Regions from separate parts of the Bacillus silvicola genome, predicted to be linked through region 2. Evidence: riboswitches for the same ligand, from Rfam matches in the RefSeq annotation. Region 2 holds a riboswitch; each other region holds the start of a gene.
The links. A riboswitch is a leader RNA that binds a small molecule or an ion and turns the genes downstream of it on or off. The one in region 2 is predicted to bind cyclic di-AMP.

Region 1 (8,025 bases), on a different contig from region 2:
AAATAAAAAAGCAGTACCACCCGCTATAAAAGTGTTGGTACTGCCATATAGAGTGACAAGTGTTTTGTTAATTAGAACTTACTTGCTACTTTAATCGCTTTTTCAAGCCCTACAGCAATAATTTCTTCTGCTTTATCTGGGAATTGGTTGTGACCTTCAATTACTATTTTTTCTATATCTTTTGCACCGAAGAAGCCCATCATACTTGCTACATATTTAACCGCCATTTCCATTGGGGATTTTGGTCCTTCAGAATATACACCGCCACTTGCGTTTAATAATGCAATTTTTTTATTTCCAATAAGACCTACTGGACCTTCTGACGTATATTTAAATGTTTTTCCCGCGCGGTTTAAGTAATCAATATATGTGTGTAATACAGCTGGGATTGTTAGATTCCATAATGGGAAACCAAAAACAACTTTATCAGCTGCAAGGAATTGATCTAAATATTTATCCGCAACAGCTACTGCTTTTGCTTCTTCTGCTGTTAAATCCAATTCTCTACTAGACTTAAATGTGCCGTTAATCATATCTACTCCTACATATGGCAATTCCTCGTTGTATAAATCAAGCTCTACTACCGTCTCATTTGGATGAGATTCTTTATAACTTGCTAAAAAAGCATAATATAATTTTACGCTAACTGATTGATTTGCTGGACGATTGTTTGCTTTTACAAATAAAACTGTTGTCATTCTCTTTTCCTCCTGTTACTCACTCTTTGACGTTGTTATATATTTATTTAATAAAAAGGGTAGTATATTGTTCTTTATAATATCTTTTTAAAACTATACTCCATGTCTCCACCTAGAGCTTCAGCTGTATCACCAGTTTCTCTGAAGTCATGTGTATGAATTTTCTCAAACAGACCAAAATTTACTTGCTTATAAAATTCATAACAAGGGAATCCATCATGTGCACCTTCAATATCGACAGTACCATCTTTTTGGACATGTACAGTTAATAGGTAGTCAACAGGAGGTGCATTTACATTTAATGGGTTGCTAGCACTTGCAGTCATTTTAAATTTGACGTCATTTGACTTCCATACAACATCAGTGCACAAAATATTTTCCGTACTAGCTTTTCCTGTTCTCTTATTAACGGAACCATCAGGAGTTGTGATTCTTTCTGTTGTTATGCCGGTATTCGCATATGTGAAAATTTCTTTTTTATAAAAATCTACAACTATTTCTTGTTCAATTCTGGAACGCATAGTGTTTACAGCATATGGTGTAAATTCACGTGAGTCACCTTCGAATTGAATCACGTTTCCTGTTTGAATATCCTTCTTAGGTTCAGTCCAAGACATTGGAATAAATACACTTGCTCTAACTTTAACGATATTAGTCATGAGACACACCTCTGCAATTCTTAATTTTATTTTGGGTAATAATATTGACACATTGAGCAAAACAGATTGCAATTTCTTTCGTATAAATAATTTTGCTGCTTGTAAACTTCTATTCAGTATTTATATCTAGATTGTCGTTTTAAAACTGTATTCCATTTCCCCAGCTAGTGCTGCTGGAGTGTCACCAGTTTTTCTGAAATCATGTGTATATATTAATTCAAATGGACCAAAATCTGTTTGTTTATAAAATTCATAGCAGGGGAACCCATCATGTGCACCTTCAATTTGTGCAACCCCACTTTTGTTAACGTGTATAGTTAATACATAGTCAGCTGCAGGTGCTGCTGTATTTAAAGGATTGCTGGCACTTGCACTCATTTTAAAAGAAACTTCATCAGTACCCCACACAACATTAGTGCATACAATATTTTCTGTGCTTGTTCTCCCTTTTTTATACTCGATAGAACCATCTGGATTTGTAATTTTCACAGTTACGATACAAGCATTTGCATGTGAAAAAATTTCTTTTTTATAAAAATCAATAATCACTTCTTGCTCTAATCTTGACCGCATTGTGTTTACAGCATAAGGTGTAAATTCACGTGCATCACCAGTATATTCAAAAAGTTTTCCTGTTATAGGATCTTTAATAGGTTCTAACCATGCATACGGTGCAAACACACTTCCTCTAATTTTCACGATGTTAGCCATGAGAAACCTCCATAATTTATTAATTTTCGTTTCGTTGAATCCCTTATTTCTCTTATAACTAATTATAGTAAACTTGATTGACTATATGCCATATAGTACAATAGAAATCAGATGTAGTCAACCGAGTTGACTTTATTTAAGGAGGTTTTATGTATGAGTCATCCAGTATTTAGTGAATTGGACCTTACGTCACTTTTGTCATTATCCTTTAGCGCATCAATCAATGAACTACATGACAAATTGAGTGAATTGGGATTCGGAGATATTAGACCTGTACACGGTTTTATGTTTAAATGCATCACTCCTAATGGAGCGACAGGTATAGAACTAGCCGAATATTTAGGAATTACAAAGCAAGCTGTGAGTAAAATGGTGGATTATCTTGAGAAAAGTGGTTATGTAATGCGCGAAGCTCATCCAACTGATAAGAGAGGGAAAATTATTGTTTTGACCGAAAAAGGTTGGCTAGTAGTGCAAGCAAAAGAGAAGATACTAACTGAAATTGAACAACGTTGGATCGAAAACATAGGCGATGAAAGAATGCAAATGCTCAAGGAAGATTTAACAAAGTTAGTTTATGAAGCAAATGAGGGTAAAACATCATCGAGGTTAAGACCTGTCTGGTAAATAATGAGTTTATAAAAGGGGACTAACCGTGCACCTATCAAGTTAAGATATCATAATACCCCCAGAACGAAAAATCTTTGCATGTTTATCGTTTTTATCGTTTTGGGGTAACTCGTCCTTGTTAGCTTGATGGGTATGGGGCGCGACCCCAATCTGTAGTCGTATATTCGTTACTTCGAACAACAACATTCCCTACATAATAAAAAATAGATGACTCAATTAGTTTCATTTCTGAAACATTTTAAGTCATCTATTTATCAATTCCAGTTTTGATTTCTTGTTGCTCTACATGAGTGAATTTCCTTGCCTCATACTTTTACATTTATTCATAGCTTTTTGTAAAAAATTAATTTGGAATCATAGTAGTTTAAGAATTACTGCTACCAATTATTAAAATCAGTGTAATTTTTATATACATTTTCTATAACATTATCTTGCCAGACATTTTTATATTCATCTCTATCCACTTTAACATTATATTCACTAATATCACCATTGGCATTTAACCATCCAGGATTTTCGAGAGCATGTTTGTAGGTAAACGTTCTTACCTGTTTCAATGTTTTAAATGTAATCGGAAAAGATTTTTTTTCACCATCTTTGTAACCAAACACTCTATATGCCTTTTTTCGTCCACCAACAGTTTTAAAATATGGTTCTGTAAAACATTCTATTTGTTTGATATGAAGCTCCCACCTTTTTAGACACCTTAAGTAATTAGTTTATATATTGGAAGAAAGATAAACTGCTACTGTAAGGTTGGACTACCAAAACAGCTCAGGGCTGTTTTTAATGTACTTCCGTATTCTTTTATTACTTTGTAGAAACTATTTTTCATCAGTTCAAATATTGAATAAATTGCACACTAATTATTTCTCTATTTGCCAAACTAGAATAGGTCTCTTTAATTATTATTGATAACGTTCTTAAAATTAGCTTCTCTTTAGCAATCTTTTTTCTCTGATGGTTTATGTTTTACTCTATAAGAGAGAGCGGTAACTTGTTGGGAATATTTAAAACCTTTTTCGGATTTTTCGGAAACCCATTTTGAAACAGGTCTTAGTAAACTATTTATGCTGACAATAAGAATGGTTCCCGTTATAGCTATAAGTAAGTAGCCACTACCTGCTAATGTTCCTACAGCAGCAGAACACCATAAGGTTGCTGCTGTATCCAGTCCTCGAACTGTCAATCCATCTTTCATAATAACTCCAGCACCTAAAAAACCAATCCCGCTTACAATTTGAGAAGCTATTCTTGTAGGTGTATTATCAGTTGGAGTGAGTACACTTAATAGTACAAAAAGTGCAGCACCAACGGAAACAAGTACATTTGTACGTAATCCAGCAATGCAATTATGCCATTGACGCTCTAATCCAATTATTGCTCCAACAAGTATTGCTACAAGTAACCTGAGTAGAATGTCTAGTTCCATATTTCTGTCTCCTTAATTTCCATTCTTAATGATCATCATGCTCTAAATTGACTTGTTGTAATGGAATCACCTTTGTTTTTTTTATAATTTTATAGCCGAACCAAAATACAAGAAAAAGCAGTAAACCAATATAAGTAGCAAGTACTTCATACCAATCGACATGTGATCCTATAAAGACTGAATAATTCTGTCCTAAAATAATAATAGTACATATTACAAATGCCAAAATAGGACCGATAGGATACCACTTTGCTTGATACGGGAGCTTATTTAAATTCTTTTGTTGATGTAAAAAAGCCTGACGAAAACGATAATGGCTTATAGCAATCCCTAACCATGCAATAAATCCACAAAGTCCCGAAGCATTCAAAAGCCATATAAATGCTTGCCCTTCTCCAAATAAAGAAGCTGCAAACGCTACGATTGCCACAGTCGTTGTCATAAGTAAAGCATTAATAGGAACACCTTGTTTATTTACTTTTTTTAAGCAATTTGGAGCTTTCCCTTCTTTTGCCATTACCCATAACATTCGGGTTGCAACATACATTCCAGAATTACCAGCTGATAGAACAGATACCAAGATAACTGCATTCATAATAGAAGCTGCAAATGCGAAGCCAATTTTTTCAAATACTAGTGTGAAGGGACTCATTGTAATATTACTAATGTCATTGTTAACTAGATTCGGATCTGTGTAGGGAACTATGACTCCAATTACGCAAATGGTAAGTATGTAAAATAAAAGAATTCTCCAAAAGATTTGCCGCACAGCTTTTGGAATATGCTTTTCAGGATCCTTACTTTCTCCAGCTACAATTCCGACCATTTCTGTACCTTGAAAGGAAAATCCCGCAATCATAAACACACTAAGAATAGAAAGAAAACCTCCATGAAACGGTGCGTCTCCAATTGTTAGATTGTGAAATCCAATAGGATTCCCTTTGAAAATTCCAAATATCGTGGCTATTCCTAACATAATAAACACGACTATAGTAATAACTTTTACAAGTGAAAGCCAAAACTCCATTTCTCCATAATGTTTCACTGAAAGAATATTAATTCCAAACATAAACAGTATGAATAACGCACTCCAAAAAATAGATGGACTGTATGGAAACCAATATTTCATAAGAATAGCTCCTGATGAAATTTCAACTGCAAGAGTAATAGTCCAGCTAAACCAGTAATTCCAACCAATTGCAAAACCAAATGCAGGATCTACAAATTTAGAAGCATACGTACTAAAAGAACCCGATGTAGGCATATACGCTGCCATCTCTCCCAAGCTGGTCATCAACAGGTAAACAATACACCCCATCAACAAATAAGCTATAATTGATCCACCAGGCCCTGCTGTATGAATCGTATTTCCGCTTGCTATAAATAACCCAGTCCCAATGCTTCCGCCTATAGAAATCATTGTTAAATGTCTCATCCCTAATTCTCTTCTTAATTTAGAAGGTTGGGAATTAGAAGGGAAAGAAAAAAGTGGATTTTTCGTTTTTATGGGTTTCTCTTTCAAGTGTCTCATCCTTTTTTTGAATTATTTTCCATAAAAAAGTATAAAAAAAGACACCAAAGTTCACCCAGTGTTTTTAAAAGTCACCATAGTATCCCCTCTCGAAACGCTTACGAGGTTAGCTGTCGGATTCGGGCCTTGAGAGTAGCCCTACCTTCATTTAAGAAGGATTCACCCCGAGTGCAATCGCACAAAATTTGGTTCCCCCGCTCCATATGGATTCAGCGAATAGTGATATGAATTTATGTACAATATATTACTCCTATGCCCTCTTGTTTGTAAACAAGAAAATTAACGTTTTTTCAGGGGCAGAATTTTCGCACTGTACACTCCATTTATAATTTGAATTCTTAAATTAAGTCACATACTAAAAAAAGTGAGAATTACAAGTAAAGTAATACATGAAAAAGAGTTTGAATTAAATAAAAATAATAGACCTAATTTTTATTAGGTCTATTATCTGCTAGTGTCTTTACTACTTTTAATAACATGGACTACTGATAAGTGGTGTTATGTTAATTAACACCACTTCTTGTTTTATAATGTGAGGTTTGTAATAAAATAGCCAAATTCATAACCTGTTCTTATTACTCCGGCTCCTAATATTATATATAAAGAATATTTAATAAAAGGGTTCTCTTTTAAGAAGTTTTTTAGATTGTTCATGTTTAATCCTCCATGTTAATATTTATTAATTAAAATATTAACATGGATATGTAATGATTGATGAATTTAATTTTATTAATAAGGGTACAGACCACATCACCATCAAGCTAAGAAAAGCAAATACCCCAAAACGATAAAAATGATTAGAGACCCTGATTTTTTTATACAGGTCAGAAAAATCAGGGCTATTTTTAAAGGATTATTGAGTAAGCAATAGTTAATTGATTAGGCCTGTATTTTTATTCTTCACTAATAAAGGGAGCAATTATTTTTTTTTCATAAGAAGATAATACAATATTCGTTGAAGGCGTACCATATTGCATTGTATCATCAATAAATTGTTCTAAACTTTCTACAGAATATGTTGCTAATTTGACAATATAGCTAATTTCCCCTGCTACTCTGTAACATTCAAGTACATCTGGATGATTATAGCAAAAGTTAGCTAATGATTTACAATCCTTTGATTTAAACAATATAAGTGCAGAAATTGGACGGTTTATTTTTTTTAGAGAAACATGTGCATGGTAACCTTCAATAATTTGTTGTTCCTCTAACTTCCGTACTCGCTCAGTTACTGACGGAGAAGATAAGTGAACGGATTCTGCTAAATCCTTCATTGAAATTTTTGCATTTGACTGTAATAATCCCACGATTTTTTTATCAATTTGATCCATAAATCACCCAACCTTTTTTTATAAACTATAATAAACTAAACTCTTTATATAATAAAGCCAAACAATCAAATATCCTTATTAAACTTATTTATCAGCCTTCTATGTTTGTATAAAATAAGGATATTAGGAGGCGGTTTACGATATGAAAAAGATTTTATTATTATTAGCTGACGGATTTGAAGCAGTGGAAGCTAGTGTATTTACAGACGTACTAGGTTGGAATAAATGGGAGGGAGATGGATCAACCGAGGTCGTAACAGTTGGTCTTCGGAATAAATTAACCTGTACTTGGAATTTTACTGTCATACCCGAAAAAACGGTTGATGATATTCAATTAGATGAGTTTGATGCACTAGCTATTCCAGGAGGGTTTGAAGAAGCTGGTTTTTATCGTGATGCATACAGTAGAGAATTCTTAAATGTTATTCAACATTTTTTTGCCAAGCAGAAGCCTATTGCCAGTATCTGTGTTGCATCATTAGCGCTTGGTAAAAGTGGAATTCTTACAGACAAAAAAGCCACCACATACAGTCATCCAACGAGTAAACGAAAAGAGCAGTTAAAGAATTTCGGTGCAATAGTACAAAATGATTTAATTGTTCAAGATGGAAATATTATTACATCTTCAAATCCAGGTACAGCTTTTGATGTTGCATTTTTATTACTTGAAAAACTAACATCTAAAAAGAACGCTAAACATGTAAAGGGTCTTATGGGATTATAGGCATTAATCTTCAACAAAGGGGTACTTTATGAGTTTTTTGAGATTGCTAGAAGTAATGTGAAAAATCGCAACGCTCTAGTTTTATTTGTTTAACCAAGTGAAAAGAATAGTAATTAACTAAAATAGGAGAATTTTTATGATTGTAACACTTTTTACGTATATTTTGTTAGGTTTATCTTTATCAATACCTGCAGGTGCTATGACTGTCCAAATGACCAAACAAGGAATGAGAAATGGTTTCGTACATGGTTGGTTTGTAGGTATAGGAGGAATGACTGTAGATTTATCTTTAATTGTTCTGATTTATCT
Region 2 (8,025 bases):
AAGTATTTTAATTCCCTTTATTTTCAAGCCCTCATGTCTTTATTCCAAAATAAAATCCGATTAACTTTCTCAATTAAAATATCCATATATCACAACAAAAAACACTGTTTACTCATAAGTGATAATATTATTGTAATATAATTTTAAGACCTATATGCAATTATGCATAGCATATACACAAAAAGGATAGCTTCAGTTTCGTGAAGCTATCCTTAAAAAATCTTATTACTTTTTCAAATGATATGGAACTGTCGTAATAACAACATTTCTTTTATAGAGTAAATACGCACGAATGAGTAAACTAGATTGATTATGAAGAATGTTATGCCAGCCTTTTTTCGGAATAAACTGTGGTATAACGACTGTAACCCGATAATTTGATTCACTCGCTTTATATTGCACTGTATCAATGAACTTTGTTAACGGCTGAATGATACTTCTATAATGAGAATGTAATGTAACAAGTCTTACTTCTGGCTGCCACTTCTGCCATTTCTCTTCAAATTTCTTTTCCTCTTCTCTGTCAAAGGCAACATATACAGCGATAACTTGATCCGCTGAAAGTGCCTTCGCATAGTTCAGTGAATTTTCTACTACATGAGTCATACCTGCTACAGGAACGACAATTACATTCCCTTCAATCGGAACAAGTGGTTCACAAGTTTTTAAACTTAATTGATCCCCCACTGCATCATAATGCTTCTTAATTCGATGGAACAAGAAGATAATGGCAGGTAAGAAAATAAGGATCGACCAAACTTGTGCGAATTTAGTTAAAAAGAACATACTCATTACGATAAAACTAATGACTGCACCAATTAAATTGACCGTTAATCTCAAAGCCCATCCTTCAGGTTTTTCACGAAGCCATTTTAATACCATCCCAGTTTGAGAAAGTGTAAATGGAATAAATACACCTACTGCATATAACGGGATTAAATGTTCTGTTTGCCCTTGGAAAGCTACAATTAAAATAATTGAAGCGATTCCAAGTATAATAATACCGTTTGAGTAACCTAGGCGGTCTCCTCTAATCGTAAACATTCTCGGTATAAACTTATCTTTCGCAAGATTAACTGCTAATAGCGGAAATGCAGAATAACCTGTATTAGCAGCAAGAATTAATATTAAAGCTGTTGTACCTTGTATGAAATAGTACATGAAATTACGTCCAAAAGTTTGTTCAGCAATTTGTGAAACGACTGTTACTTCCTTACTTGGATTAATTCCGTAATAATAAGCTAAAAAGACAATTCCTGAAAATAAAACTGCAAGTAATGCACCCATTGCAAGCAATGTTTTCGCTGCATTGTTAGGTGCAGGATCTTTAAAGTTTGGAATTGCGTTAGATATCGCCTCAACACCCGTTAAAGCAGAGCTTCCTGAAGCAAATGCTCGTAACAGTAAGAACAAACTAATTCCTGCAACTGGTGTTCCAATCGGCGTGTGTAAAGTCGGTGACACGTGACCAGTTAAAATATTATATATCCCTACACCAATTAATATAAATAGTGCTAAAACGAATAAATAAACTGGATATGCTAAAATGGAAGCTGATTCCGTTACCCCTCTTAAATTTAATATCGTAATTAATATAACAAATACAACTGCAATAATTACACTATGTGCATGTAAGCTAGGAAAAGCAGACGTGAGCGCATCGGTACCTGCAGATACACTTACTGCAACAGTTAAAATATAATCGACTAATAAAGACCCTCCAGCTATTAATCCTGGATTCATACCTAAATTTTCTTTTGATACTACGTATGCGCCTCCGCCATGAGGGTAAGCGAAAATAATTTGGCGATAAGATAAAATAAGAGCAGTTAATAACACTAATACCCCAACAGCTATCGGAATGGAATACCAATAAGCTATTGCTCCAAGACCTGCTAATGCGATTAATATTTGCTCTGGCCCGTATGCAACCGATGACAATGCGTCAGAAGATAAAATGGCTAGCGCCTTTGTTTTATTAAGCTTTTGCTCTCCTAACTCAGTTGATTTTAACGGCCTTCCAATTAAAAACCTTTTGATAGATGAAACCACTGCTGTCCACTCTCCAATAATTTTGTACGAACTTTTCTGCTAGTTACAGCCAGCAAACTATTTCTTCAGAAAACAAAAAATGTCTACAAGCCATAGCGAAATAGACTTGTAGACATTATTTTTTTTGTCGCACAAGCTCCACCTTCCTTCTCAATATAACGCTTACGAGGTTAGCTGTCGGATTCGGGCCTATGAGTAGCCCTACCTTTTTTCAAGGATTCACCCCATCGGATTATGTACTAATCCGTAAGAACGGGTCCCCCGCACCATGCGGTTTCAGCGATTTAGAAAATTGAAACTGTGGATTATAATACTCCTTTATTTTCAAAATGTAAACAAAAATTTTAAAAAATAAAAATTTAAAATGATTGCGCATAATCCGCCCGTAAATATACATAATGAATACTAAAAAATTGATAAAGGAGACCCATATGTCTAAAGAAAAGAAGCCTATTTTTTCTGATTCATATTTAGATGCATTAGCAAATGAAATTAATCAGTTTTATGGTAACCGTGAAAAAGAAAGAAATACGACAGAAAGAACGAAAAGAAACGAATAAGTTGTCAAAAATAAAAACAAAAAAGATAGCAACATTTATATGTTGCTATCCTTTGCTCTTTTTCATACTATTTCTTTAGTTAAAATCACTTTTTCATATACATTTAAATTTTGATATACAGCGCCTAATAAAGGTGCTTCTATAGAAAATTGCTCTGCTAAATCCAGTAAATATCCTTGTAAATGTTCTCCTTCAATGAGCGAGCCTTTTTCCATATCGCGCTGCATAGATGACTTCATATCATAAGAAATTTTATCAATCGTTTTCATATGTTCCTCAACAATATTATCTTTAACTGGAGCCTCTATGGATTTCATGATTTGCACTGATTCTTCAAATAAGTTTCGAATAAAATCACGTCCACCTTCACTTTCACGAATCGGGCCTATTGGTGCACGCATTAATGTTGTCACACCTGACATTACAGTAATAAATAAATATTTGTGCCACATATCTTGTGTAATATTTTCACTTAATACAAAACTAGCTTTCGTACCCGCAAATACTTCCGAAATACGCTGCATCCTCTCTGCATCTTGAGGCTTAATTTCCCCAAATACAAGTCTGTTGGCAGCACTAGTTTGCACGACATCCCCTTCGTTATTTAATGTCGTTTCAATAAAGCATAAACCACCCATCACCTTTTCTTCACCGAATTCCTTTTGTAATAGTGCTAAATGAGCGATACCATTTAACAATGGGATTATTACTGTATCCTCTCCTACAAATGGTTTCAAATCTGTTATCGCTTCATTTAGGTGATACGCTTTTGTTGAGAATACAATTACATCAAATGGAGACGTTCTATCTTCTTTCGTTATCAATTTCGGTTGAAATGAAAAATCGCCGTTAATACTTCTGATAACAAGACCTTTTTCCTCTAATTGTTGTTTCCGTTTATTACGCACGAGAAAAGTTACATCTTCTCCCTTTTCTACTAGTCGTCCACCAAAAAAACCTCCAACGCCTCCAGCTCCTAGCACTAAAATACGCATATTACATCCCCCTTTAAAAGACAAATTCACTACTTTTAGTATACATAATATTATACATGTCTCCTAATAAATCAGCTGAATTTTCATTCTTAATTGAATGAAAAAACGGCGGTTATTTTTAATAAGATTTGGGCATGTTGTTTCTATAGCCTATATTGAAAGGAAACTATGTAAATGGAGGCAATACAAACAATCGAAGAAAAAGATGTAACAACAGCTATATTTCAATTTATATTCCCGTTTTCGTTTAAAACTGGATATGAACAAAATATGTTCCCTTTCTTACAAAAAAATAATTTCCGTCCTTTTCGACTTGATCATCTTGAAGATGAAAATACATATTACGGGCAGTTTCAAGTTTCACATCAAAAGATGGAAGCATACTATCTTTCATTTACGAATAAAATTCTTTTTCCTCATTCAGAACATCAAAAGGGACTACAGCGCTTTTCTAAAGATCTTAATTTAAATGGACATTTAACAACAAATCTTATTTCCGTTCCATTCAAGATACATTCTATTGATGTAACACTTTGTCCTTATGAGCTTGGCTTCTTAACAATTCGAACAGAAGTCAAAACCGCTCCAAACATGACATTATCAGAAGCCATCGAATTCGCTTCTCGCTTCCGTGTGCTTGAAACTAGAAATGATACAACTGAGACCATTTGTATTGAATGTGATGGAAAAAAATATTCACAAGTAGAAAAACTTATATTCGGCGATTTATTTCATGGCTTAACAGACTTCTTTGAGAATAAGAGGTTGCGGAGTTCATACTTTCAAACATTCCCCTTCTTTGAAGACCAACGAATGTATGTACAAACCTTATTATCTATTAACAAAAAGTCAGACCTTCATGTAGTTGATGTATATCGAGCTTCCAGTCTTTCCGGATTAACAGACGATGGTAAGCCGTATATTAGCGCAAATAATGTTCCTTATATTCACGATTATTTAACAAAGCATTCTTATCAAAGATGGGCTCCTAACCGTTATTTTATTATGGAAGAACATATTTTCACATGTATAACAAATGAAGGTGAACGAGAAGTCACTAAACTTGCTAGTCAAATGTACGGAGAATTTTATTACGCTTTATTATTAAACCTATTCCATAAAGTTGTTTTATTAAAGATGGCGAACGCTTATGCTGAACTAAATATTGAACAAGATACAAATGAAATAGAGAAATTAATTTACTCTATCAATTCGTTTACAGCGAATTATTTTTCTTTAGAATTAGTATCTCAATCACAAAGTGAAGATATTTTCTTCCGCTTAAGAAAACTTTTTAACATTGAAATTTTATACTCGAACGCGAAACAAAATCTTGATGGTTTGTTTAAATATCAAGAAAATGTCGCCGCTAAAAAAGATAGCCTTTTATTATTAATTTTAACTCTCTACTCTGTGGTGGGCCAAATGTTAGGGTTTACTATGATTGACCTTTTAAGAAACACAGATTCAAACAAAATATCATCGCCTCTTGAACTTTTCGCACTGTTAATAGCAATTAGCGGTATAGTCATTTCCTTTATTTTAGGTGCACAAAGTTTATACCAATGGGGTATACAGCATCGAAGAAGACAAGCATGGGTAAAACAAACTGTACTATCTGCTGTGAAAGAGAAAGATGATAAGAAGTAATGAAGTTTATTTTCAAATTTTCCATATGTGGCGCACTTCAGTAAATGAAATTTTCATCAGCGATTTTTCGAATATATCGGCGCAACTCGAAATATATCAGCGCAACTCAAAATATATCGGCGATTTTCCAGATATATCGACTTACCGACAAAAAAACAGAACCGGACAATATAAAAAAGGTACTCCACCATAAAGTTTGGAGTACCCTTTTTTATTACACGAATTTCACTTACTTCCCTGCTTCGATTTTCTCTAATGCAGCAGCTACTTGTTCTTCAGTTAATTCATGTTGTATTACGTAGCGGTTACGTGGGCTTACACGACATTCATGAGAACATGCGCGTAAGTGTTTCGCTTCGTTTTCTTCAGAACATAAAATTTTCTTGTTACATTCTGGATTTGAACAGTTTACATAGCGCTCACAAGGTTCACCAGTAAAGTGGTCTTTACCAACAATAACATGTTCTTTTTGGTTTACTGGTACAGCGATACGCTCATCGAACACGTAACATTGTCCATCCCATAGCTCACCTTGTACTTCTGGATCTTTTCCGTACGTTACAATTCCGCCGTGAAGCTGACTTACATCTTCATAGCCTTCACGAACTAACCAACCAGAGAATTTCTCACAGCGAATTCCGCCTGTACAGTACGTTAAAATCTTTTTGCCTTCAAGTGTTTCTTTATTTTCTCTAATCCAGTCTGGTAATTCACGGAATGATTCAATATCCGGTTTAATCGCACCTTTAAAGTGTCCTAAATCAAACTCATAATCATTTCGTGCATCAATGATAACTGTATCTTCTTGTTTCATTGCTTCATAAAAATCTTTTGGCTCTAAATACTTACCAGTTATTTCGTGTGGGTTAATGTCATCTTCTAGACGAAGTGTAACTAACTCTGGACGAGGACGTACGTGCATTTTCTTGAATGCGTGCCCTTCTTCTTCATCTATTTTAAATACGATACCGTCAAAGCGTGGATCGTTGTTCATTGCTTCCATGTATTTCTCTGTTTGTTCTACAGTTCCAGAACAAGTTCCATTAATTCCTTCTTTAGCTACAAGAATTCTTCCTTTTAATTCAAGTGAATTACAAAATACTAAATGCTGTTCAGCAAATTCTTCTGGGTTTTCAATTGTTGTGTACATGTAATATAGTAATACTCTATATGGTTTTGTAGTTGCCAATGTATTTCTACCACCTATCTAATTTTTAAAATCATGTATAAGTTAACGTTCATATCAAAACATATATAATAAGAAAATACACACTAAATTGTACTTAGCCTATTTTCTTCTATTTACAATTTTTTCTATAAGTTAACAAAAATAAAAAACAAGATTACACACCAAAACACTATGGTTATGTTGTAATCCCAATATATTATATATCATACAAATCCATTTCCATCAATTAATATGCTGTATTATAGGCTTTATGTTCACATAAATTTCAAAAATAGCCCTTTAATTTATTATGTTTCCCCACGTCACCACACCATAAACTCCCAATTTTTTATAACACCACACCATCCATTGCATAAAGGCATATAATTTGCACTAAGGAAACATTTATGTTCAAATAAAAATATCATCTCATACATTTAAATGTATTGAAATAATGGGTAAAAATAAATACAATAATTTCATCAAGTTAACATTTCAAAGGGGAAAACTACTATGAATAAAGATATAACAAAAGATGAACAAGTCCCTTCTCAAAGTACAACTGTTCAATCAGCACACTTAGCTTTAAGTGGCGAAACGAAAGGTTGGAAAAGACTGTTACCGTTTTTAGGACCCGCTTTTATCGCGTCAGTTGCTTATATTGACCCTGGTAACTTTGCTACAAATATCGCAGCTGGTTCACAATATGGATATTTACTATTATGGGTTATATTCGCTTCTAACTTAATGGCAGTATTAATCCAAACTTTATCCGCTAAATTAGGAATTGCTACGGGAAATAATTTACCTGAAATCGCTCGCGAACACTTTCCAAAACCTGTGTCTATTGGCTTATGGATTCAAGGTGAACTCGTTATTATGGCTACAGATTTAGCTGAATTTATCGGGGCAGCACTCGGATTGTATTTATTATTTGGAATTCCGATGTTACCAGCTGCTTTAATTACAGCAGTCGGATCATTTATTATTCTTGAGTTTCAACGCAGAGGATTTCGTCCACTAGAAGCTATTATTACAGGGATGATTTTTATTGTAGTAATAGCATTTGGGATTCAAGTTTTTTATGCAAAGCCAGAATTAAGCCCTCTACTTTCAGGACTTTTCATTCCAAAATTCCAAGGTGTAGACAGTATATTACTTGCAGCAGGGATATTAGGCGCAACAGTTATGCCACATGCAATCTATTTACATTCTGCATTGACACAACGCCGTGTGGTCGGAACAACTGACGAACAAAAGAAAAAGATTTTCCGTTTCGAATTTATCGATATTATTATTGCAATGGTTATCGCTGGAGCAATTAATGCGAGTATGTTAATTGTAGCAGCTGCACTATTCTTTAAAAACGGTATGCACGTTGAAGATTTAGATGTGGCATACACTCAGTTTAGCAACTTAGTCGGTCCTGTATCAGCTGCGTTATTTGGGATTGGGCTCTTATCAGCAGGACTATCTAGCTCTTCTGTCGGTACAATGTCAGGTGACATTATTATGCAAGGATTCATTCGAATGCATATTCCGTTATATTTACGCCGCTTTATTACAATGATTCCACCATTAGTTATTATCGCTTTAGGTG
Region 3 (8,025 bases), on a different contig from region 2:
GATACATCACTTCATCGATCTGATTAGTATAGGGGAATATCAATCTATGTTTGATTTCTTTTATGCTAAGGAGGATGAGGTACATGGAACTAACACTTATTTGTGTTGGAGGAGAAAGTAAAGTAAATAGTTTAAGAGATTTAGTAGCATTTCAACATGAGTTAATTATTTTTACAGCAAATGAAGAGATAGCGGCTGAAGTTAGGGATTGTGGATTTGATTGGACGTATAGTTGCAGTAAGGAGCAGGATTTTACTAGTATTTGTGAGTGTATTAAGAAGGTAATCTTACTAGGGGATGAGCTTCCAATCGTTAGCTTCTTCACAGAACACATTCGCTTTTCTTCTCAAGCACCTATTACTGTTGTTACAAGGAATAAACGATATCCAGCGAGGCTCTATGAAACAATGGGGGCTACATTTGTCGTGTTTACGAATTGTGATAATATTTCTTTTTTATTTTTTGAATAGGGCGGGGGAAATAAAGATGAAGGTGTTGTTATTAGGAGATATAGCGAATCGTTGGGCGGTATCGGTAGAGCGAGTTCAAGAATTGGTGGTGCTTGATCCTATTTTTCCAAGGCCATATATTATATTGCCATCGAAAGACGCTTTATATTTAAAAACAGATGTTATCGAATATGAGCAGCTACATGCAGAATTGTCACAAGTTTATATTCGCGGGAGAAATTTACGTGCTTTTTTACGAGGGGAATAAATAGTGAATGAAAAAAGAGTGAATGCTGAGTGCAACAAGCTATGCACTTCATGTAATTCGCTCTTTTTATTTCGTATTTAAAAGATCATTTCTGTGAAAAAGAAAGAAAAGACGAGAAAACAGATGAAAGAATATTAATAACACCTAATGTAAGCGTTTAAATAGATGGATATTTTCTTATTTTCAGTAATTTAACCCTTTACAAGTTAAATTTAGAGGAGTATATTTACTCTCATAAATCATTCATGAAATTTCCAAAAAAAACCTAAAATCGCTGAGTTCCAGAAATGGAGCGGGGGAACCAATTTTGTGCATCGTCACTTGGGGTGAATCTTTCAATTTTGAAAGTAGGGCTACTCTTTAGGCCCGAATCCGACAGCTAACCTCGTAAGCGTTTAGAGAGGAGGTTTACTTTGTGTTGTTCACTTCGAACACTAAGTAGAGCTTAGTGTTCTTTTTTTGATGAATAAATGTCAAATTTTAACAAAAAGTGAGGGATAGCTATGTTAGATGTTGTAATGATCGGGATATTTGTTGTATTAGTTGCATCGATGGCAAGCCTGGCAAGTTGGTCAGATAAAGTTGTGAAAGAAGGGAAGCAATCATGATGATTGCCTTATCGGTTATTGTTGCAGCGATTACGGTGTACTTAGTGTACGCATTATTAAATCCAGAAAAGTTTTAATTAGGGGGAATCATTCATTATGATTTGGGTTGCAGTCGTTATTACAATGCTCTTGTTTATTTTAGTAGCAAAGCCAACGGGGATTTATTTAGAAAAAGCTTTTCAAGGTAGCAAAACGCTAGATAAAGTATTCGGGCCTTTTGAAAAACTTATTTTTAAAATTACGGGTGTAAAAGAATACAATCAAACGTGGAAACAGTACGCATTATCACTTGTTTTACTCAACGGATTTATGATGGTTGTTGTATATTTCATTTTCAGATTACAGGGTGTGCTGCCGCTAAATCCAGCGCATATTGAAGGAATGGAGCCTACGCTCGCTTTTAATACAGCAATTAGTTTTATGGCTGATACAAATTTACAGCATTATAGCGGTGAAAATGGTTTGTCTTATTTATCACAATTAATCGCCATTACGTTTTTAATGTTTGCAGCACCAGCAACGACTTTAGCGATTGTTATGGCATTTATAAGAGGGCTTGCTGGAAAAGAACTTGGGAACTTCTTCGTTGATTTTACGAGAGCTTTAACGAGAGTTTTTCTTCCAATTGCATTTGTTGCGGCGTTAGTCTTTGTCGCACTCGGTGTACCACAAACGTTAGACGGGGCAGTTACAGCACATACGATTGAAGGTGCAAAGCAAAGTATATTACGTGGACCAGTTGCATCATTCGTTGCAATTAAGGAACTTGGGAATAATGGTGGTGGTTTCTTCGGAGCAAACTCAGCGCATCCATTTGAAAACCCAGGACAAATTAGTAATATTTTGCAAATGATGCTTATGATGTTATTACCAACAGCACTACCATTTACGTACGGAAGGATGGTAGGAAATAAAAAGCAAGGACGTATCCTTTTTGTATCACTGTTCATGGTCTTTTTACTAGGATTTATAACGATTACGACATCCGAATTACATGGGAATCCAGTATTGAACCAAACAGGTATCCAGCATGTGCAAGGAAGCACAGAAGGGAAAGAAGTACGATTTGGAACCGTATTTTCTTCACTTTATGCGACAGTAACGACAGCTGCTGAAACAGGAGCGGTTGATACGATGCATGATACGTTAACACCAATTGGCGGTTTAGTTCCACTCGTAAATATGATGTTGAATACAGTATATGGCGGCGTTGGAGCAGGCTTTATCAATATTATCATGTATGCAATTATTGCAGTCTTTATATCAGGATTAATGGTCGGACGGACGCCAGAGTTTTTAGGTAAAAAGATTGAAGGTAAGGAAATGAAATTAATTGCGGTAACGATATTATTCCATCCGTTGCTTATTTTAGGATTTTCAGCATTAGCTCTTTCAACAAGCTTAGGAACGGATGCGATTTCTCATTCAGGTTTCCACGGTTTGACGCAAGTTGTATATGAATACACATCGTCAGCTGCGAATAACGGATCTGGATTTGAAGGTTTAGGGGATAATACACCATTTTGGAATATTACGACTGGTTTAGTTATGTTTTTAGGACGTTATTTCAGCTTAATTACGATGCTAGCTGTTTCTGCTTCACTGAAGGAGAAAACGGTCGTACCAGAAACAGTCGGAACATTCCGTACGGATAATAGTTTATTTGGTGGCATCTTCATCGGAACGATTGTAATTGTCGGTGCGTTAACATTCTTCCCGATGTTAGTATTAGGTCCAATTGCAGAATTTCTTACATTGAAGTAATGGAGGGTAAATGATGAGACCGGTAGTAGTAAAAGAAAAACAAGTAGATAAATCACAAATACATGCTGTAGAAGATGAGGTTAGACAAGCGAAAACGTTGGATCGTGATATCGTGACGCATGCGATAAAGCAATCCTTTGCAAAATTGAATCCGAAAGTCATGATAAAAAATCCGATTATGTTCGTTGTGGAAATTGGATTTATCATTACGTTACTTTTATCCTTTCTTCCAAGTAGTTCTAGTAGTGTACCAGGATGGTTTAATATAACAGTTTCTCTCATTCTATTATTTACAGTTTTATTTGCTAACTTTGCAGAAGCGTTAGCTGAAGGGCGTGGTAAAGCGCAAGCCGATTCTTTAAAACAATCGAAGAAAGATGTGTTTGCAAATGTTGTAAAAGAAAATGGAGATATTGTTCAAGTTTCAGCAACTGATCTGAGAAAAGGTGACGTTGTTATTGTAAAACAAGGAGAAATGATTCCAAATGATGGTGAAGTAATTAAAGGTTTAGCATCTGTCGATGAATCTGCAATTACAGGGGAATCAGCTCCTGTTATAAAAGAAGCGGGCGGTGATTTTTGTTCCGTAACAGGTGGAACGATGGTCGTAAGTGATGAAATTACGATTGTGATTACGAGTAACCCAGGGGAATCATTTATCGATAAAATGATTTCTTTAGTAGAAGGAGCTGCACGTCAAAAAACGCCGAATGAAATTGCTTTAAATACAGTATTAACGAGTTTAACGCTTATTTTCTTAATAGTTGTTGTGACGTTGCCGATTTTTACAAATTATTTAGGGTTTCAAATTGATACAGCTGTACTTGTAGCGTTGTTAGTTTGTTTAATTCCAACGACAATTGGTGGGTTATTATCAGCAATTGGTATTGCCGGGATGGACCGCGTGACAAAGTTTAACGTGTTAGCAATGTCAGGGAAAGCAGTAGAAGCTGCGGGCGATATCAACACAATTATTTTAGACAAAACGGGTACGATTACTTTCGGGAACCGGATGGCACATACACTACTCCCTGTAGGAAATGAAACGATTGAGCAAGTAGGAAAATGGGCAGCGATTAGCTCAGTTTTAGACGAAACACCAGAAGGTCGATCTGTTATCGAGTATATGCAAGCGAAATCTATATCATATAATAGAGAACTTGCAGAACAAGGTGAGTTCGTTCCATTTAAAGCAGAAACGAGAATGAGTGGTGTCGATTTACAGGATGGAACGAAAGTGAGAAAAGGTGCTGTAGGTAGCGTGATTGAATGGGTTCAATCACAAGGTGGAACGATTCCGAAAGATGTGAATCAAAAAGCAGATTTCATTTCAAAAGAGGGTGGAACACCACTTGTAGTTGCAGTAGACGATCGTATTTACGGTTTAATTTATTTAAAGGATACAGTAAAACCTGGTATGCGTGAACGTTTTGAACAATTACGTCAAATGGGGATTAAAACGGTTATGTGTACAGGGGATAATCCATTAACAGCAGCAACAATTGCCAAAGAAGCAGGGGTAGATGAATTCGTTGCCGAGTGTAAACCGGAAGATAAAATTGCAGTTATTAAAGCAGAGCAAGGTAAAGGGAAACTTGTAGCGATGACAGGTGATGGTACAAATGATGCCCCGGCATTGGCACAAGCGGACGTTGGATTAGCGATGAATAGTGGTACGACAGCTGCGAAAGAAGCAGCGAATATGATTGATTTAGATTCGAATCCAACGAAAATTATTGAGGTTGTAGGAATCGGTAAACAATTGTTAATGACGCGTGGTGCTTTAACGACGTTTAGTATTGCGAATGATATCGCGAAATATTTTGCTATTATTCCAGCGATGTTTACACTTGCGATTCCGCAAATGGAAGCATTGAACATTATGAAATTAACATCACCGCTTTCAGCAATCTTATCAGCATTAATATTTAATGCAGTTATTATTCCGTTACTCATTCCGCTAGCGATGAAAGGTATCGCATATAAACCGATGAGTTCGAATGCACTGCTTAGCCGAAATCTACTTATTTACGGGCTTGGCGGAGTTATCGTTCCGTTCATTGGAATTAAAGTAATTGATATGATTGTCGGCTTGTTCATATAAGGAAGAGGGGAAAACAGATGGCGAAAAAACAAAGTATACTTTCACCAATTATTCGTATTACTTTTACGTTCTTAGTCTTGTGTGGACTTGTATACCCGCTAATTGTAACGGGTATAGCGCAAGCGGTAATGAAGGATAATGCGGATGGAAGTCTTATATATAATGATAAAGATGAAGTAGTTGGTTCAAAATTAATCGGTCAAAATTTCACAGATCCACGTTATTTTCATGGGCGCGTCTCTAGTATAGAATATAAAGCAGAAGCATCTGGTTCAAATAACTATGCACCGTCTGATCCAGATTTAGCAAAACGAGTTGAGAAAAGTATTGAGGACTGGAAGGAAAAAAATCCAACTGTCCCAGTTACAGAAGTACCGATAGATTTAGTGACGAATTCAGGTTCAGGGCTTGATCCTGACATTAGTCCGAAGGCGGCTTCCGTGCAGGTGGATCGTATTTCGAAATTAACGAATATTCCGAAAGAAAAGCTAGAGCAATTGATTAAGGATCAAACGGAAGGCGCTGCACTCGGCTTGTTTGGGGAAGATCGCGTGAACGTTTTAAAGTTAAATTTAGAATTACAGAAATTAATGAAATAGTAACAGTGCTACCTCAATCTAACGGATTGAGGTAGCGTTGTTTCGAATGAAAGGTTGTGCTTATTTTGTATGCGGATGACTATGAGCCGAAGTTTCAAAGGCGAACGCCAGAGGAATATTTAGAATATATTCGTCAGCAAAATCGCGGAAAGTTAAAGCTATATGTAGGGGCTGCCCCAGGTGTAGGAAAAAGTTATAAAATGCTCTTTGATGCAAGAGAGATGAAAAAAGACGGTATTGATATTGTAATTGGTTTAATTGAAACACATGGAAGAGAAGAGACAGAAGAAGCAATTGCTGATTTAGAAAAAGTTCCGTTAAAAGAAATACAGTATAAAGGAAAGGTATTTTATGAACTTGATGTAGAAGGAATTATAAATCGTGCGCCGCAAGTAGTTGTAGTGGATGAACTCGCGCATAGTAATATTCCTGGATCTAAAAATAAGAAACGTTATATGGATGTTCAAGAATTGTTAGATGCCGGTATATCCGTATTATCAGCATTTAATATTCAACATTTAGAGAGTGTTCATGACATTGTAGCTCAAATTACGAATGTAAAAGTACGAGAACGAATTCCGGATTTTATTTTACAAAAAGCAAATGAAATTCAGCTTGTTGATGCAACGCCCGAGGTATTAAGGAAGAGATTAATAGATGGAAAGATATATAAGGAAGAAAAAATAGAGCAAAGCTTACAAAATTTCTTTACGCTCAATAATTTAGGGGCATTAAGGGAATTATCGCTTCGTGAAGTTGCAGATGATATGGATGAGAAAATTAGCCAAACTGTTATAGAACCGATTGGTGTGAAAGAAAAAATTCTCGTTTGTGTACAATACAGTTCAACAGCAGAGAAATTAATACGGAGAGGTTGGCGCATGGCAGATCGGTTAAATGCTGAATTGTATGTCTTAAACGTAGAAAGAGAAAATATAGATTCTATTTCAGCAGGGAAAAAGCAAACAATTGAAGAGTGGAAATCGCTAACGAATCAATTTGATGCGAGCTTTGTATTAGAAGAAGCGAAAGGAAGAAAACCCGCTGATGTTATTATTGAAGTCGCGAACAGACTACAAGTGACACAAGTTTTACTCGGGCAATCGGCGAGAACACGGTGGGAAGAAATACGAAAAGGTTCTATTGTAAATGAAATTATGAGACAAACGAAGTATATTGATATTCATATTGTTGCGGATCAACGAGCTTAAAATAGAGGCCACCTTTCGGATAGTCTCTATTTTTCTTTTTTCAAGCCTTTTGAATATAATTTCTGAAAGAACTCATATATAATAGAAAAAGATACTTAACATAGTGAATAATTAAAGAGTCAATATATATAAAGAGGAGAGAGTAACATGCTTGAAAATACAGGGTTAGTATTAGAAGGCGGCGGTATGCGTGGTGTATATACGGGCGGGATATTAGAATATTTTATGGAACAAGATTTATATTTTCCATATGTAATCGGTGTATCAGCTGGTGCTTGTCATGCAGCGTCGTATCTTTCCAGACAAAGAAATAGAAATAAGACAGTAAATATTGATTATGCATCGCATCCACAATATTTATCGTATAAAAACTTATGGAAAAAGCGTCAATTATTTGATATGGATTTCATTTTTCATGAAATTCCAGAAAAGCATGTACCGTTTGATTTTGAAACATACTATAATAGCCCAGAGCGTTTCCTTGTAGGAACAACAGATTGTGAAACAGGACAGTCTGTTTATTTTGAAAAAGAAGGAACGAATGATGATGCACTAAATTTATTACAAGCGTCTAGTTCATTGCCTTTCATTGCACCGGTAGTAAATTACCGCGGTAAGCAGTTATTAGATGGCGGGATTTCTGATCCGATTCCAGTTCGTAAAGCACAGGAAGATGGGTTTGAAAAATCAGTCGTGATTTTGACGAGAAATCATGGTTACGCGAAGAAGAAGTCAAAGTTTGGATGGGTGGCAGCGAAAGCGTATAAAAAATATCCTAATCTTGTTAACACGATGTTGAATCGTTATGAAGTGTATAATGAGACACTTCACTACATTGAAAAAGAAGAGCAAGCAGGTAATTTATTTGTTATTCGCCCAGAAGTGCAGCTTCAAGTAGATCGTATGGAAAAAGATACAGCAAAACTACAAAATTTATATGAGCAAGGCTATGAAGATGCAAAGAGACAATTTGCAGATTTACAGGCGTTCTTGCAAAAATAAGTATTAGGCTGCGGAGAAGA

Region 1: it holds a riboswitch for cyclic di-AMP, as region 2 does, so the genes downstream of both, ACP6L7_RS32230 (amino acid permease) here and ACP6L7_RS03145 (APC family permease) in region 2, are expected to answer to the same signal.
Region 3: it holds a riboswitch for cyclic di-AMP, as region 2 does, so the genes downstream of both, ACP6L7_RS24190 (SipW-dependent-type signal peptide-containing protein) here and ACP6L7_RS03145 (APC family permease) in region 2, are expected to answer to the same signal.

Annotation. Positions count from the first base shown of each region.
Region 1 covers NZ_JBNGVC010000017.1:155,976-164,000, forward strand. The annotation lists partial or broken gene ACP6L7_RS32195 (MFS transporter) at 1-8, opposite strand, end outside; gene ACP6L7_RS32200 (FMN-dependent NADH-azoreductase) at 72-698, opposite strand; gene ACP6L7_RS32205 (DUF3238 domain-containing protein) at 773-1,357, opposite strand; gene ACP6L7_RS32210 (DUF3238 domain-containing protein) at 1,484-2,068, opposite strand; gene ACP6L7_RS32215 (MarR family winged helix-turn-helix transcriptional regulator) at 2,222-2,695, shown strand; gene ACP6L7_RS32220 (hypothetical protein) at 3,076-3,309, opposite strand; gene ACP6L7_RS32225 (MgtC/SapB family protein) at 3,639-4,130, opposite strand; gene ACP6L7_RS32230 (amino acid permease) at 4,156-5,652, opposite strand; cyclic di-AMP (ydaO/yuaA leader) riboswitch at 5,741-5,886, opposite strand; gene ACP6L7_RS32235 (Lrp/AsnC family transcriptional regulator) at 6,555-6,992, opposite strand; gene ACP6L7_RS32240 (DJ-1/PfpI family protein) at 7,135-7,716, shown strand; gene ACP6L7_RS32245 (LysE family translocator) at 7,853-8,025, shown strand, end outside.
Region 2 covers NZ_JBNGVC010000001.1:610,271-618,295, forward strand. The annotation lists gene ACP6L7_RS03145 (APC family permease) at 226-2,052, opposite strand; cyclic di-AMP (ydaO/yuaA leader) riboswitch at 2,197-2,344, opposite strand; gene ACP6L7_RS03150 (hypothetical protein) at 2,484-2,612, shown strand; gene panE (2-dehydropantoate 2-reductase) at 2,675-3,607, opposite strand; gene ACP6L7_RS03160 (hypothetical protein) at 3,782-5,257, shown strand; gene trhO (oxygen-dependent tRNA uridine(34) hydroxylase TrhO) at 5,487-6,446, opposite strand; gene ACP6L7_RS03170 (Nramp family divalent metal transporter) at 6,939-8,025, shown strand, end outside.
Region 3 covers NZ_JBNGVC010000013.1:388,869-396,893, reverse strand. The annotation lists gene ACP6L7_RS24200 (hypothetical protein) at 84-470, shown strand; gene ACP6L7_RS24195 (hypothetical protein) at 487-717, shown strand; cyclic di-AMP (ydaO/yuaA leader) riboswitch at 980-1,125, shown strand; gene ACP6L7_RS24190 (SipW-dependent-type signal peptide-containing protein) at 1,221-1,325, shown strand; gene kdpF (K(+)-transporting ATPase subunit F) at 1,322-1,402, shown strand; gene kdpA (potassium-transporting ATPase subunit KdpA) at 1,422-3,089, shown strand; gene kdpB (potassium-transporting ATPase subunit KdpB) at 3,103-5,193, shown strand; gene kdpC (K(+)-transporting ATPase subunit C) at 5,211-5,792, shown strand; gene kdpDN (KdpD-like non-kinase potassium sensor) at 5,849-7,003, shown strand; gene ACP6L7_RS24160 (patatin-like phospholipase family protein) at 7,151-8,005, shown strand.